2 regions of the Senimuribacter intestinalis genome follow, and region 2 is predicted to be linked to the other one. Evidence: riboswitches for the same ligand, from Rfam matches in the RefSeq annotation. Region 2 holds a riboswitch; the other holds the start of a gene.
The links. Region 2 has a riboswitch for cobalamin ahead of NFR88_RS03915 (radical SAM/SPASM domain-containing protein). Riboswitches for the same ligand answer to the same signal wherever they lie in the genome.
Positions count from the first base shown of each region.

Region 1: it holds a riboswitch for cobalamin, as region 2 does, so the genes downstream of both, NFR88_RS02450 (GLUG motif-containing protein) here and NFR88_RS03915 (radical SAM/SPASM domain-containing protein) in region 2, are expected to answer to the same signal.

Region 1 covers NZ_CALPCF010000002.1:84,406-92,425, reverse strand. The annotation lists gene NFR88_RS02450 (GLUG motif-containing protein) at 1-3,442, opposite strand, end outside; cobalamin riboswitch at 3,592-3,782, opposite strand; gene NFR88_RS02445 (prepilin peptidase) at 3,860-4,567, opposite strand; gene NFR88_RS02440 (basic amino acid/polyamine antiporter) at 4,706-6,112, shown strand; gene NFR88_RS02435 (PDDEXK family nuclease) at 6,458-7,255, opposite strand; gene NFR88_RS02430 (cupin domain-containing protein) at 7,405-7,737, opposite strand; gene NFR88_RS02425 (glutamine--tRNA ligase/YqeY domain fusion protein) at 7,751-8,020, opposite strand, start outside.
Region 2 covers NZ_CALPCF010000003.1:104,487-112,506, forward strand. The annotation lists gene glmS (methylaspartate mutase subunit S) at 1-172, opposite strand, end outside; partial or broken gene NFR88_RS15160 (HEPN domain-containing protein) at 348-661, opposite strand; gene NFR88_RS03900 (nucleotidyltransferase family protein) at 741-1,076, opposite strand; gene NFR88_RS03905 (aldo/keto reductase) at 1,187-2,305, opposite strand; gene NFR88_RS03910 (TetR/AcrR family transcriptional regulator) at 2,329-2,928, opposite strand; gene NFR88_RS03915 (radical SAM/SPASM domain-containing protein) at 3,061-4,431, opposite strand; cobalamin riboswitch at 4,566-4,757, opposite strand; gene NFR88_RS03920 (ABC transporter permease subunit) at 4,744-5,529, opposite strand; gene NFR88_RS03925 (ABC transporter ATP-binding protein) at 5,526-6,407, opposite strand; gene NFR88_RS03930 (TetR/AcrR family transcriptional regulator) at 6,412-7,011, opposite strand; gene NFR88_RS03935 (GntR family transcriptional regulator) at 7,519-8,020, opposite strand, start outside.

The DNA of each region.
Region 1 (8,020 bases), on a different contig from region 2:
TGCTGGTACCCTTGATATAACCGAAAAGTCCCGCATAATTGCTGTCTTTTTCGACTTTCAGACCAGTAATCTTATGCTCTGCACCATCAAAAGTGCCTGCATAGTTACAGCCTGTCGTGCCAATAGGCTGCCAAAGATTTTCACCCAGATTGATATCATCGGTCAAAACCGCATCATAATTCTTGCCGGTTCCGTTATTGACCTGTGCTGCAAACCACGCCAGTTCTTCTCCGGTAGAAATCTGATATACGCCATCCTTCTGCACCGGTTCATCCATTGACTCCCCGTCCCAGGCAGTGGAAATCACCATAAAGACAGGTACAGCAGTATCGCTGTCTTTGATGGATATGGTTCCTTTGACGGTTGCATAGCCTTTTGCCTTTACGGTATATGTATAGGTTCCTTCCGGCAAAAGGTAGCTTCCATCTTCTTCTGCTGCCATGATATTTTCGCCGTTCATCACCGTGATAACCGCTGTCACACCGTCAGGGATTCCCATAAAGGTTACACGATAGCGCAGTGCATCCTGCAGAATGATATTCTCTGAAATGCCGGTTTCACCAGCTTCCGCCGTCACGTGAATGGTTCCAGTTTCAGTAGTTTTTCCGAAGGCTTCTGCCGTATATTTGTAATCTCCTTCTGTCAGGGAATAAGTGTAAGTTCCGTCCTTTTCATCTGCTGCTGCAACGGTTTCTCCTTCAGCATCTTTTAAAATCAGCTGTGCGTCCTTAGGCTCCACCGATAACACTACCTGGTATCTTGGCGTGGTATCCTGCCAGCTTAAAATCGGATATCCATCGTTAATCTGTGGTTCCATATCTTTTAGGAACCCTGATCCCAAGAGCGCCACAAAATCACCTGATTTTAATTCCGCATCGGTCTTTGCTTCTGCATTGGTGTCACTTCCGACAATATCCAGATAATACAGATTGCTAACCGCTCCAGAATTTTTCTTTCCCACTGCAGGGTGCGTATTGGAGCCTGTTGAAATCACGTTTCCTATAGTATAGCAGTTGGTCACCGATGCGCTGTAGTCGTCGATCAATCCAACTAAACCGCCCGTCTGACCTACTGTATTAATCACATCACCTCTATGGTAACAATCTGTGATCGTTGTTGCATAATAGATTCTGCCAACCAGACCTCCAACATTAAAGCCATTGCCGCTGACAGTTCCTAGATGTGCGCAGCCCGTCATTGTCAGCATGCGTCCGCCGACATAGCTGACTAAACCGCCGACATGCCCTTTACCGCTTACATTAACACTGCTCAGACAATTTTCTATTACAGTATTAGCCCCTGTCTGCGCTGCCAAGCCTGCTGTATAGTCTCCGCCTTTTACACTTCCGCTAATGGTCAAATTTTTTATCTCTGCTTCACTGACATATCCGAATAGCCCCTGATAACTGCTTTCAGAATCAATAAAGAGTCCGGAAATCGTATGTCCGTTGCCGTCAAAGACACCCTTGAACGTTCTGCTGCTGGAACTTCCAATCGGCGTCCACTGTTCTTCTCCTAAATCGATGTCCTTTGTCAGAATGACCTGCATTCTGCTGTTATAAACGCCGTTGACTTCCTGTGCCAGCCATGCCAGATTTGCTCCGCTTGCAATTTCATAGAAGCCGTCTGCATTTTTATTAGGCTCTTCCACATCATCGCTGCCACCCCAGGCAGTCTTTGCGGTCAGCGGAATGGTGATAGTTTTTGTACCGTCAGCTGTTTCTTCCGCTAGACTGATTTCGCCTGTCACTTTCGCATAATTACTGCTTCTAAAATTATAGCTGTAGTCGTATCCAACAGGCAATTTATAAGTCAAGCCATCGGTTTCCGGCTCTATTGACCTATCACCTGCTGTTACGGTCAATTTGCCATTTTCAATTTCCTGTCCGTAGAGCTCATCGCCATAATTAAAAGTAACTGTGTATATAGGGTTTGCTTTTAACGCAATTTCCGTCTCCTTTGCAGCCCTGTCAATTGTGACTTCGCCTTCCTTCGCAGCATAGCCAAAGGAGCTCACTGCATAGGTATACGTACCGTTTACTACTTCGTAAATGTGCTTCTGTGCATCCTTTGGCGTCAGAGCTTCTCCATCAGCATCCTTTACCAGAAGGTCTGCTTCCTCCGGAACCAGACTGAAGGACATATCATAAACATTTTGTTCCAGCGTAATCTTCTGATTGATGTCTTTTTTGCCTATGACGATAGTGCCTTCCCTGTCGCCGTAATCTGTAATGTCATCTCTCTGAGACACACAGTAAGAATGGGAACTTCCTGATGGAAGAGATGAGAAGGTGTACACGCCGTCTTCGTTTTCTTGCTGTTCTTCACCGTCAAAGATGAGTTTAGCATTTTCCGGCACTAACTGCAGAGTGATACTGTAAGTAGCATTGGGATCCTGCCATTTCAGAATCGGATAGCTTCCTGTCTGGTTCTGAAAGCTGCCGCCCAGTTGTCCTGCAAGACTCTCCATTTCTTCTGTAGATTTTCCCTCAATAACTGCCGATCTCAGATTTGTTGCTTGATCTCCTGTATACTTCGTACTGTCATAGTAACAGTTTTCAATATCTACAGCACAAGAAGAAGATCCAACATAGGCAAATCCATAAAGATACGCATCTTTTCCTACCATGTCCGCTGCTGCATAAGAATTTTTTATAGTACGAGTATATGCGCTGTACGAATTACCAATCTGTCCAATAAGTCCCGCGCCTGACCCGTTTTTTGTGTCGATGGAAACATCCGCATAACAATCTGCCACAGTCCAGCTGCAGTAGCCGCTGATATTTCCCACAAGTCCGCCCAGATAGGAAGAACTGTATGCGTAGCTGCCCGCTGTCAGTTCTGCCTTTGCAAAGGAGCTTTCTATGGTGCAATTATCTCCGATATAGCCAACTAAACCGCCCATATTAACCGCCTGACTGGTGGTACACACAATAGTTCCATTTAAAACACCGCAATTACTGATACTCGCAGCGCCGCTTATTTTTCCTGCCAGTGCGCCAACGCCATAGCCGGAGCCGCTGGATACTGCATTGGTAATACTGCAATTCTCCAGCATTACTCCGGTAACCTCTGCGCCGCTTCCCAGTTCTGCAAACAGTCCGGTATTTCCCGAAGACGTAATGCTGAGATTTTTAATCGCAAATCCGCCTCCGTCAAAGGTTCCGCTTCTCAAGCTGTTAATCGGCTTCATATCGATACCCTCCATATCGATATTCGCCGTAAGACGATAACAGCCGGTCAGTGTGGTTCCACCCAGCGATGACAACTGCTGCCCGTCAGAAATTAAATAAGGATCTGCTTCTGTACCCGATCCTGTTATCTCTGATACAGTCTGTGCTTCTGGTATATCTGCAGCAAAAACGCCTGCCGGCGCCATACTGATCAGCATCGTCACGATTAGAAACACTACCAGAAAACGGTTCCCTGTTTTTCTTCTCATGTCCTTTCCTCTCTTTCTTCAATTCATCATTTATCTAAACACCTTACCGGTGATCTATACAAAATAAAAAGACTGTAAAAAAGCATTCTCCACTTTCTCACAGTCCGTATTCCTGTACAAAAAATACTTCTAAATGTTCCTCCGACATCTACAAGTTGTCCTCTCGTGCATGTCTCCTGGCTCAACGCTAAACCGTTCTGTCTTCCTTCCCAAAAGCCATATTGGCTCCAGTGGCATTATAGGCAGAACTCACGTCTCACAGTGGCGGGACCGCGCAGGACTCTCACCTGCTTCCATCTTAGCTTTCTCAAGACGAAGTACAAACACTTAGGTCTTGGAAAGAACACGAAATTATTCTGACATTTTATTCAATTGTAATATATTCTACCCTTATCAGAGAAGATTGTCAAGGCTCTTTTATAGGAGCAGTACCGGCATGTAATCCCACAAAAAAATCAAATGGATTGCTGCCGCCAGTGCAATATACGGCGCCATCGCAACAGTATCAGTACGCCGGATTTTCTTTCTCACAAGAAGCCAGATTAGATGCCCAGCACTAAAGAGTGTAGTCATCACAAATATCAGCAGTATTCCCCGAAGCCCGGCAATCAAACCCAGCGCCGCAAAAAGCTTGATATCTCCACCGCCAAGAGTATCTCTGCGATACGCCAGCTTGCCAAGTAGTGCAGTGGCACCCATAATACCAAATCCGGCAAGCCCTCCGTACAAACAGTCTTTCCATCCATCATGAAAGGCAATAAATCCCATGGCGGTTACCGCAAGAAGCAGTACCATCTGATCTGGTACAATCCGATACTTAGCATCAGCCACAGCAATTTCCAAAAGCAGCCAAAGACTGCAAACTGCCGCCACCGCAAACTGCCAATCGTCTATTACCAATTTAATATCAATGACAACAAACAGCATGGTAAGGATAAATTTCCATGGGTAACTTTTGATGCGCTGTGTATATGGATCTTTCAGTGCATCGGATGGCTCCTCGTCATAGTCGCAAAGCCACTGCGCCGGCATTTTGTTAAAGAAATATACTGCGCCGTTTCCTGCGAAAACGCCGACCAGAATCGCCGCAAGACATTTTATAATTATGATTAATGTATCAGTCATATTTTTTCTCTCTTTCTCACTTGGTATCTTACCACAAAATTGCATCTCGCAAAACAAGTTTCTGCGTCTTTCTACGTATAAGCGATTCGCCTTCTGCACATAGTATCAGTAACTTTATTTGATTGCGAGGAATTTATCATGCAGGACAAACAAGGTCTTGGACTTTTTAAACTAACTTTTTTTGCCATCGGTACAACGCTGGCAAGCGGCGTTTTCAACATGTTCAGCGATATGGCAAGAAACGGCGCAGGCACTCTTTCTGTACTTATTGGTTGGACCATCGCCGGTATCGGCATGTACAGCCTTGCCATGTGCTTCAACAGGCTCAGTATCGTAAGACCCTCTCTGAAAAGCGGTATTTTCGCCTATGCAAAAGAGGGGTTCGGCGCTTACATCGGATTTAACTCCGCCTGGGGCTATTGGATTAGCGCGATTTTATCACAGGTATCTTTTGCGACTCTGCTCTTCGCTGCGCTAGGTCAGTTCATGCCCCTGTTTGCCGGCGGCAACAATCTGGCTTCCATCGTCTGCGCATCTATTGTGATTTGGGGCTTCACTTTTCTTGTGATGGGCGGCGTGCAGGAAGCGGTTACTATTAACACGATTATCGTCATCGCCAAAATCATCCCCATTTTTGCATTTATTCTATTTGTTATTTTTCTCGGTGCTTTTGATCTGGATATTTTTCTGGACAATTTTATGGGTGAGGATACCGGCTATTCCCTGGGCAAACAGGTGCTGGAAACCACCTACACTACAGTTTGGATTTTTACCGGAATTGAGGGAGCGGTCGTCATTTCCGCCCGTGCAAAATCGACTGCAGTCTCTGGGAAAGCCACTACTCTTTCCTTCCTGTCACTGCTGATTCTCTATGTACTGATTTCTATTCTCAGCATGGGTATTATGCCAAGAAGCGAACTTGCTGCTCTGGGCGACCCCGCTATGGCTGGACTTCTTTCCTATGTTGTCGGACCTTTCGGCGCAACCCTTATCAACATCGGTGTAATTATTTCCATCGCCGGTGCCATGTTTTCTTATACGATTGTTACCGCCGACAGCGCCTATGCGCCAGCCCTGCAGGGCTGCTTTCCTGCTTTTCTCCGGAAGGAAAACCGGCGCCATGCGCCCAGCGGCGCACTGCTTCTCACAGCAGCCATCATCCAGGTGCTGCTGATTATCATTTATTTCCAGTCTTCTACCTATCAGGCGCTGTACACCCTGGCAACCAGCGCCATTATGATTCCATTTGTGCTATCCGCCCTGTACTGCCTGAAAACCTGCTTTGAAGACAGCCGCACCGGTCACAGGGCTCCCGGTTTCAAAGACTGGCTCATTTCCGCCCTCGGTGTCATCTACGGTTTCTGGATGCTGTACGCCACAGGCATCAGCAATATCATCATCTCAGCCCTGATGTTTGCACCTGGTGCCTTATTTTACTTCTGGGCTCGCCGCGAATCTCACAAGAAATTCTTTGAAAGTGCGCTGGATGTCGGTATCTTTGTCATCATCATGGCGGGATTTGTGTATTCCTTGGTGTGGTTTTAGGCGAAATGACACTTTCGTTCAAAACTTAACTTAAAGTGTCATTTTTAAAAATCGTGTAATCGATAAAATGGCACTTTTATTTTAATTCTATTACCATTGTGTCACTTTTCAATTGAATAGAGAGATTTCTCCTATACGAAATGTATTTCCTTCAGTATTATACCACAACCAAAATCTCTCATTTCTGAGTTTTTCCCGGTAACTATGCACTTCAACCTTAAAATTATGACACTATCTCCAGCTAATTCATTGCATTGTGTCACTTCCCCAAAAACCAGATTCTAAAAAATGACACACCCATATCAAAGCTTTACCAAAAGTGTCAAATCTGCAAAAACCAAAACTCTATCTGAAGTAAGGCAGCAGTTGCGTCCTTACAATTTCATCGATATATTTACTGCTGCAGTTTCCCTTTTCATCATCCTGCGTCAAAATCAGGTTTCGCCCGATTAAAAAACCATACTTCTGATACAGCATTAGCTTTTCACCAGTGCGAATGCTATATTCCTCGTCCTTTAAAAGTCCTAAATGTTCCCAAATAATAAATCTTCCATCAGGAAGTTCAATGGTGAAGTCCGGTTCAAAATAATAACCTCTGTTATTTTTGTAAGGAAATCTCCTTTCATAGAAAAAGGGAATTCCATATTTAACAAGAGTATTCACAATAATCACCTCCGATTTTGATCGAACGTATAGCCCACAAGCGGTTTCATGGATATGATATTTTTCATCAAAATTCAACTGAACCGGCTGGTTTTCCTCTGTTGTTACCCTCTTCATTCCTACATACTTAAATGCGTCCCTATAAGTTTGAGGAAATCTCCCAATTAGGTCCGCTAATTGATTTTCTCTATAGGCTTTCTGCAGTGCCTCCAGCGCTGCAATATTTTTCTCTGTAGTACGAAATATTTCTTCATTCAGTTTTTTCTTCGCAAGCCGTTCTATTCGTTTAAAATCATCTGTGATATTTTCTGCACGACTTCTTCCATTTTCATTCCTGCACGCGTAAAACGCCACGCCATTCTTCCGCGGTCTGCTTTTCAAATAGCCTTCCGGCGCACGTGCACGCGCCCGCTCGCTTTGATAAAGCAGTCTTCGCTGCCCTTTCAGTTCTTCTTCTACCAAATCTAAGAATGCTCCCATAATCACACCTCCTTTTCTACCATGATACCACAATCCCCTTCCAAGCGCAAGATTTTATTTCCATAAATGTAAATAAAAACCATTTCAGCCTCGATAGAAAACCCCCTTGCGGGTTTTAGGCGCAAAGGGGTTTCAGCCTTCTCTAAACTCTAAAATACTACAGTCAGCAGCATTTTAAAGCGTTCCTGCCCATATACTGCATGGGGCGTTTTTGCAGGTATCACGATGGTCTGCCCACATTCCACGACAAAGACTTCTCCATCTATGGTAATCCGTCCGGTTCCGTCAAGCACCGTTACCATGGCGTCGCCCCCGGACTCATGGGTGCTGATTTCCTCGTCCTTCTCAAAGGCGAAGAGCGTCAAGCTCACCGCATCGTTTTGTATCAGTGTCTTACTGACTACCTGTCCCTGCTGATACTCAATTTCTTCAGCCAGCGCCAGGACTTTGGATTTTTCGATATTTTTCATCTTGCCGCTCATTTTCTGTTTCTCCTTATTTTGCAGGCTTCCAGGAACTCTTCAGATCGACGATCCGATTGAAGACTTTTTCAGTATCTGTCGTCAGTTTGCTATCTGCTACATAATAGCCGTGACGGAAGAATTGGAACCGTTCGCCCGGCGCCGCCTCCGCCAAAGAAGGCTCAGCGTAGCCCCAGGTTTCCTCAATAGAATCAGGATTGAGAACATTCTCGCCATTTTCATCCGGCACCATCAGGTAACTGTAGTTGCGAATCTTTACCTTAACTGCAGTCTTCGCGTCTAC
Region 2 (8,020 bases):
CTGCATCAGTTTCTACTGCTGCAGCAATGTATTCTTCCTGGGATACCATGACGCCCAAATTAGTCACATCAAACCCCGCTTCTTCAAAGGCGTGATTCAATATCTGGATCCCTACTGCATGAACATCTGCGCCAATGACGCCGATGACTAACTTCTTTTTGTTTTCTTCCATGATTCACCTCGAAATTCAAAATCGATAAATGTATTACATCTTTATAGTACATTGTTATATCTCATTTGTCTACAACCAGATTGTTTTTTTTTGGCACTTCTTATTCAATATGCATTTTGTGAAAAATTTGCACGAAAAAACAGACCCTATTCGGGTCTGCGTCATAGTCATTTCACTATAAATTTTGTGACTTTATATATGCCTCTATTGCATGAAAGAAAACTTCCGCCTCGTCTACCTGACGCTTTACATCTTCCTTTTCAATCACAAAGAAATCCCCATAATCACTCTCTGTTCTTAAAGAAAATGCGCTCTTAATAATATTAGAGAGCTGCTTTTCAAATACACCCGTCTTTATATATCTCATTTGAAAATTGGAAATCACTCCTGAATGTTGCGGAAATCCAACCCATCTAAAGCAAGTACTGCACGTGCTGCATGAAAAATTACATAATAAGAACGATTTGCTGCAGTATCATACATCCCCATTTCCAGAGTTCGCCTAGCGTCAGTCAAATACCGTTCAGCCTTTGACAATCTGTATAAGCATAAGTCCTTTTGCTCCTCACTATACAATACTGATTCCCTCCTTTATTACATTCTGAAAAAAAGGCAAAGAATCAGAATAGCGATGAAAGGTTTCTGTATCCTGCAGCTTAATCGAAAGCAGTACGCCATACTGCAAGTCAAGTTCCGAAGACAAGTCACTGACTTCTCTCCTGTAAGCTGCCAGCTCATTTTTTGAAAGATCCACAAGTGCCAGAATATCCAAATCTGACTCTTCATCATTATCCCCTCTAGCATAAGAACCATAAAGCCAAATATGATTTAGTTTGTTCCCAAAAATATGGCACAGTGCGCTGCGAAGCTCTTCTAAAATATGATTCAGTTCCAGGATTCTCACTTGCACCACCTCCTTGCTTATTTATCCCTATTATACTATTTCCATTATAGAAAATCCATACAAAATTATAAAGAGCTGCAGGCATCTTTTACCTACAGCTGCTTTAATTCTTATAACAACTCTTCCGTTACCTTTTTCAACTCTTCTCTAATTGCGATGTGCTGCGGACATGCCTCCTCACATTTACCGCAACCGATACATTCCTTCGCCTGTTTCAGACCGTGACCGGAAACCAGCCAGCTTTCCTGATGCTGCGCCATGGCTTTGTCCCGATAAAGGGTCAGGTAGTTCATGGCAGTAAAGGATCCGGAGATGCCAATCTGTATCGGGCAGACCTTTGCGCAATAATTACAGACAGTACACGGAATCATCGGTATCCTCGCCAGTTCCTCCTGCGCATTTTTCAGCGTTTCTCTCTGCTCTGCAGTAAGTCCTGTAAATTCCCTCATGTAGGACAGATTATCTTCCATCTGCGCTACATTGCTCATGCCGGAAAGTACTGTCATCACCCCGTCTAAATCAGCCGCAAAGCGAACTGCCCACGAAGCAACCGATGAATCCGGTTCTGCTTCTTTAAAAATCTTAACGACAGATTCCGGCGGTGTTGCCAACATGCCCCCTTTTACTGGTTCCATAACGATAACCGGCTTGCCGTGTTTTTTTGCCACTTCGTAACAGCCTCTGGACTGTACAGTCGGATTTTCCCAATCCGCATAGTTGATCTGCAGCTGCACAAACTCCATCTCCGGATGGGCTGTCAGAATCTCTTCCAGTTCCTCCGGGGTAGAATGAAAAGAAAATCCGACATGCTTAATCAGTCCCGCCTTTTTCTTTTCCTGCACCCAGTTCCACATATCATACTCGTCGAAATAACGGCTTCTGCCCTCTCCCAAATTGTGCAGCAAATAAAAATCGAAATATCCTGCGCCTGTCTGTTTCAAAGAAACCTCAAACTGTTCATAGGCTTCTTCCTTGGTCTTGCAATTAATCCATGCTGCATTCTTTGTGGCTAGCTGAAAGCTTTCCCGTGGATATCTTTCAACCAGCGCCTTGCGAATCGCATCTTCCGAACCAGCATAAGCCCAGGCTGTATCAAAATATGTAAATCCCGCTTCCATAAACAAATCGACCATTTTACTGGTTTCCTCTACATCGATGACGCCGTCCTTCTGCGGCAGTCTCATCAATCCGAATCCCAGCTTCTTAATGTCTTTCCCAAGGTCATTCATCACATTTCCTCCTTTTTGTTGAATTAAAGTGCGTACGCTTTGAAAATCTCTGGCAGACAGGTCTCGCAAAATTCTTCTGTGCGCGCTCTCAGACTGTAGCTGCCGTCACTTACACTCCAGCAGAACATCTGCCCGTAAAGTATATCCGCCAAAGTATGGGTTAAAACTTCTGCCGGCGTATCTTTTGCCAGATTTCCTTCTTCTACCCCTGCCTGAATCAATCGGCTGATCGAATCCAGATCAAACTTGAGCTTTCCACGGGGACCTGTCTCCTCCGAAGAAGAAATATCAGACAAACTTCTGATCCACTCCTGAGAAAGCTTATATCCGCTGTCTTCAATACATGCCGAAAAATGCACCATATAATAGATGATTTTTTCTATGAAAGTATCCTGCAGGCTCATGGCCTTATCCAAAACCTCGCTGAAAGCACCATATCCAAGCGCAAATACAATATCCTCTTTCTTCTTAAAATAAGTATAAAAGGTGCCCTTCGAAACACCTGCCAGTGCAGTGATCTCGTCAACTGTCGCCTGAGAAAGTCCTTTCTCTGCGATAATTTTGCTGCCTGCATCCAGCAGTTTTTTCTTTGTTGCAAGGGCAGCAATCTGTCTGCTCGTCATAAGCGTGCCTCCTTTTTCTTTATTATACTGTATAATTGACTATCAGTCAATGACTTATAGTCAATTTTAAAAAAACTGCACTGCTTGATATTTCCTCATCAAACAGCGCAGCTTATCTCTTGCAGCATATGTTTATTTCCTATCCTGCTCCCACAGTTTATCTGCCACCGGCGCCCAGTTCTTTGCATATTCTGTGCACTTTCCACAAAGATGCTCACAGGATTCCGGCGCTTCTAAATCCGTAGATTTTGCTCCGGTCTTCTTTACTAATTCCTGCAGAATTCCTGGGTTTTCCAGCATAGGGCAAGGCCGCAGATGATTGTCATTAAACGGCTGTCCATCACGATATGCAAGAAATAGCGGCTGACGCAAACAATCAAGAAGTGACTTTTCTTTGATATTAGCGCCGGAGTAGTGAATAAATACACAAGGTTCCACGTCTCCGTTGGCATTGATATGGCAATACCTTTCCCCTGCCGCAATGCAGCCATGTACAAACTCTCCATCGTTTTGAAAGTCAATCGCAAATATCTCTTTACCACCTGTAATACCGCGGATTTCCCTGATTTTATCGTGCATATAAACTCTCTGTTCCGGTGTCAAAAGCAGTTCTGTACTCGCATTGACACCCACCGGCATATAATGGAAATACCATGCAAAAACACAGCCTTTATCGATAAGCATATCCAGGAATTCATCACTGGTTACAGTCAAATAGTTCTTGCTCGTATAGCAAATCGACACACCGAAAGGAATTCTCTTTTCATGCATCAAATCCATCGCCGCCAAGGCTTTCTGGAAATGGCCTTCTCCTCTTCTCCCGTCGTTGCTTTCTTCAAAACCCTCAATGCTAACCGATACAAAGAAATTACCTACTCGAAGAAGGTCGTCACAGAATGCTTCATCAATCAGTGTACCGTTGGTAAACGCATGAAATGCACAATCGCTGTGTTTTTCGCACAGACGGATAATTTCCTTTTTCTTAATCAGCGGTTCGCCGCCGGTGAACAGAAAAGCGTGAATACCCAATTCTTTACCTTCTGTGATAATTCTATCCATATCCTCAAAAGAAAGGTTCATTTTATCGCCATATTCCGCAGCCCAACAACCGGTACAGTGCATATTGCACGCTGTTGTAGGGTCCATCAGAATAATCCATGGAATATTGCACTGGTATCTTTCAGACATTTTCAGAGAAGTCTTGTAACCACGAAAACCAGACTCATATCCGGCATTTAAAGCAAAGGTCTTCAAAATATGCGGATCCACATTGCGCAAAATATTTTGTGTATAATGGGTCCACTTGCTATTCGGGTCTTTTGCCAGCTTTCTCAAAAGTTCATAGGAAGAACCTTCCCATGCGTCTCCTAAAATTTTCTCCAGCATATTAATCATAGGAAGCATAACTTCGGTCAAATCCTTTTCCTGTCCCTTGTTGATAATCGACTCCAAGCCTTTTTCGAAGGCTTTTCTTTCCATGATATGTTTTACATCCTTTACCAAAATATTCCACCTCCAGTTTATTCGTCTCTATGAAGATATATTTCCTTTTTTTCGTAACATATTATACTGCACTTTTCAAAAATTAGAACTAGACAATTTCCTGGATTTGACTAATCAAAAGCTGCACCAAAATGGTGCAGCCCGTATTTTCTGCATGTCTCCTAACTCAAAGGGCATCGTTCTTACTCACCTTCCCGTTTCCAGGGGCTAGTCTAAAACCCTCGAACAAGAACTCTCCCTTACAGTGGCGGTACCGTGCAGGATTCTCACCTGCTTCCATCTTAGCGCCCAATCCAATCGGGAGAACATGATTTAATAAATATCTTTTTTTACATACCGCAAATAGCCGGCTCCAATCCCAAGCAGCCCAATTACCATCCCGATTGCGACCAGTGTCCCATCGAGACTGCCCGCTGTCACGATATCCGCTCCTTCGCAGTAGGCGAAAGGCGTCACATATTTTAAAAACGCCGCCGCTTCCGCAATGTTGGCAATGAGATTCAGAAAATACATCATAAAAGCGATGCCAAGTCCGGCGCCCACGCTGCCTTTACGTGTGAAAGCAGAAATCCCGAAGCAAATCCCCGCCAGCTCCAGTTGCAGCAGATAATACGCAAGATGCAGCAAATTGATTTCCCTCCAGGGAATCGCTTCACCTACCGCCGCTATAGCGCACACAGAAATCCCATAAACCAGCAGATTCATCGCCGTCACCTGCACCAATACCGCAAGGAGTTTTTCTGTCACGACCCGCCTGCGGCTAATCGGATGGGTCAGCAGAAATTCAGCCGTTCCATCTTTTTCTTCCTTGCTCAAAATACCAGCCGCGCACAGACAGGCATAGAATGCGCCGCCAAGCCCCAGCACATTACCGCATTCCACAGCATAAAACCCAGTCAGCCTGCCGAAGTTCAGACGGTCCATTCCAAAAGCGTCGGAAAAAGAGCCCATGGAAGCAAACACATCGCCAACACTCTCCATCTGTCCTTTCATCTCCGGAAAGAGGAAGATGCAAACTGCCAGAAGAAAAGAAATCGCCGCGGTCCAAATCAAAAACGAAACGCGACCCTGTCTCAGCTCATGTCTAACCAATATCACAGCGCCTCACCATCCTTTTCATAATAGTGAAGAAATACCTCTTCCAAATCCGGCTCAGATACGGCGAGATCCGCAATCTGTCCATCCGCAAGCCTTCTCAGCAACTTGTTCATATCGCCGCTGTAAAGAAAGCTGGTCTGCCCCGCAATCTCTTTCCGGTCACGAATTCCGCAAAGTCCGTCAAGATTTACGCTGCCGCAAACCGCAACACGCCTGGCGCTGGTGCGAGAAAGGGCTTCTACCCGATCGCAGGCAATGATCTTTCCTGCTCGAATGATGGCGGCGCGGCTGCAATTTCGCTGCACCTCCGACAAAATATGACTGGACAAAAAAATAGTCGTTCCATCTGCATTGCGCTCCCGAAGAATTTCAAAAAATTCTTTCTGCATCAGTGGGTCAAGACCGCTGGTCGGTTCGTCCAGAATTAAAATTTCCGGCTGATGCTGCAGCGCGCAGACAATGGCGACTTTTTTCCTGTTACCAAAAGAGAGTTCCTCCACTTTTCGTTTCTCAGAAAGTTGTAATCTTTCACAAAGCCGCACAGCTTCCTTTCTGCAGTCCTTTTTTCGCAAGTCCGCAGACAGCTTCAAGATATCTTTCACCCGCATTCCGCGATAAAAAATTGCTTCCGACGGAAGATATCCAGTCCTGGCAAGAATCTGCTCTCTTTCTTCGCAAGCAGCAAGTCCGCTCACCCAGGCGTCTCCTCCGGTCTTTTTTATGAGCCCCATCATCGTGCGGATTGTCGTAGATTTCCCTGCGCCGTTGGGACCGATGAATCCAAAGAATTCTCCTTCGGAAACGGTCAGACTGACGCCAGAGATTCCCCGGTTTTTTCCATAATATTTAGTCAAATTTTCTAACTTGATTGCATCCATCTCGTCACTCCTTCCGAAGATAAATACTTTTCCAAAATGCGATCAGTCTGGTAAAATCCTTTTCCATTTCTGCGGTATTCACAGGTCCTCGCTGCACCATCTCCCACAGATATCCTTCCGACGCCCAGTACATCTCCCTGTACATCATGGGAATATCCAGTCCTGGCACAAACTGCGCCGGATCAAAGTTGATACGGGCGCGATCCGCTTTCAGGTTAAAATACCGGTGATAGCTTTCAGAAACAGCTGCGCAGATTTCCGGGTCCTTTTCGTAAAATGCTTTGATGGTAAAATTCGCCATGTCCGGATACTGACTGATCAGTTCCATTTTTGCCCGCATGCCCCGTTCCATACTCTCAAACAACCCCTGCTGACTGTAGCATTCGCATTCAGTCAAATATGCAATGGTCTTCTTTGCACAAGTATCCCACAAAAACAGATATAATTCCTTCTTGTTGTGAAAATAGTGAAACAGCAGCGATTTGCTGATTCCCGCTGCCTCTGCGATTTCACGCATAGGACTGTTATGATAGGTATTCTGCGAAAAACCTTGTAACCTGCATTGATGATTGCTTGCTGTTTTTCTTCCGGCAAAGAAAAAAATTTTTCGTTCACGGTAACTCCTCCATTCCCGACCGACTTTATTCTATTATAAAGCCGTTGACCGATTTTGAGAAGGGTGCAATTCCTTCTATCCAGTTTCCTGGTATTTTTCTACGGCAGGTTTTGCATATGATTGTGCATATGTCGCCACTTCATCACTAATTTGCACAACTTCCACTCCTGCTGGTTGTGCAAATCCTACTGCCCACGCTGCCTCTTGCACAACTTTTGCGCTCCGTAACGCGAAAAAACATTTTTTTCATCAAAAAAGTTGTGCAAAACGAGTCATTTTTATCTTGCTTTGCACAACATACATAATATTAAACGCCACGATTTTCGTAAAAGTTGTGCAAATTACTTTTTTCAAGCTTTCCCTGCACAACCGAACCAACAAAAAGTTGTGTAGAAACAATTTTTATCGCATCATCTGCACAACCGCAATCTGAAAACGCGTATCTCCCGCAATACATTCTTCTGACCCTGCGATTAAATATCACAGATAACGCAATCACATGCTCCGCTTCTTGTTCATCACCCGTTTAATCTGATCTACCACGTGGAGAAAAGACCCCTTGTCCACCTTATAACTATAGGAAACCAGTTCCCCGCCCCGCTCGCAAAAGCTGCGCAAAAACTGCTTTTCCTTAGACGCGATAAAGGTTTCATAGCCTTCCGGCACGATGACTACATCGTTCTCAGCAAAGAACTGTTCCTCTTTTCCAAAGAACCCCGCAAGCTGCGTCGCCATCCCTTCACTCCAGCTGCCCAGCCCCTGGCAGTTATTTCTGACTACACCCGCGAATGCGTCGCTGGCGCAGAAAATGCCCACCTTCTGCGTATCTCCAATTTTAGCCAGACGGACAATGGTATGCACCGACGGCGTCATGGCAACCATCGCAAGCGGTTTATTGCTTCTTAGGTAGGATTCCACCTCTGTAAAATGGGTGGACGTAGTTAAAATCAAATCGTAATCCGCATTGAGACTTTCCGCTGCTTCCTCGATTCTATCA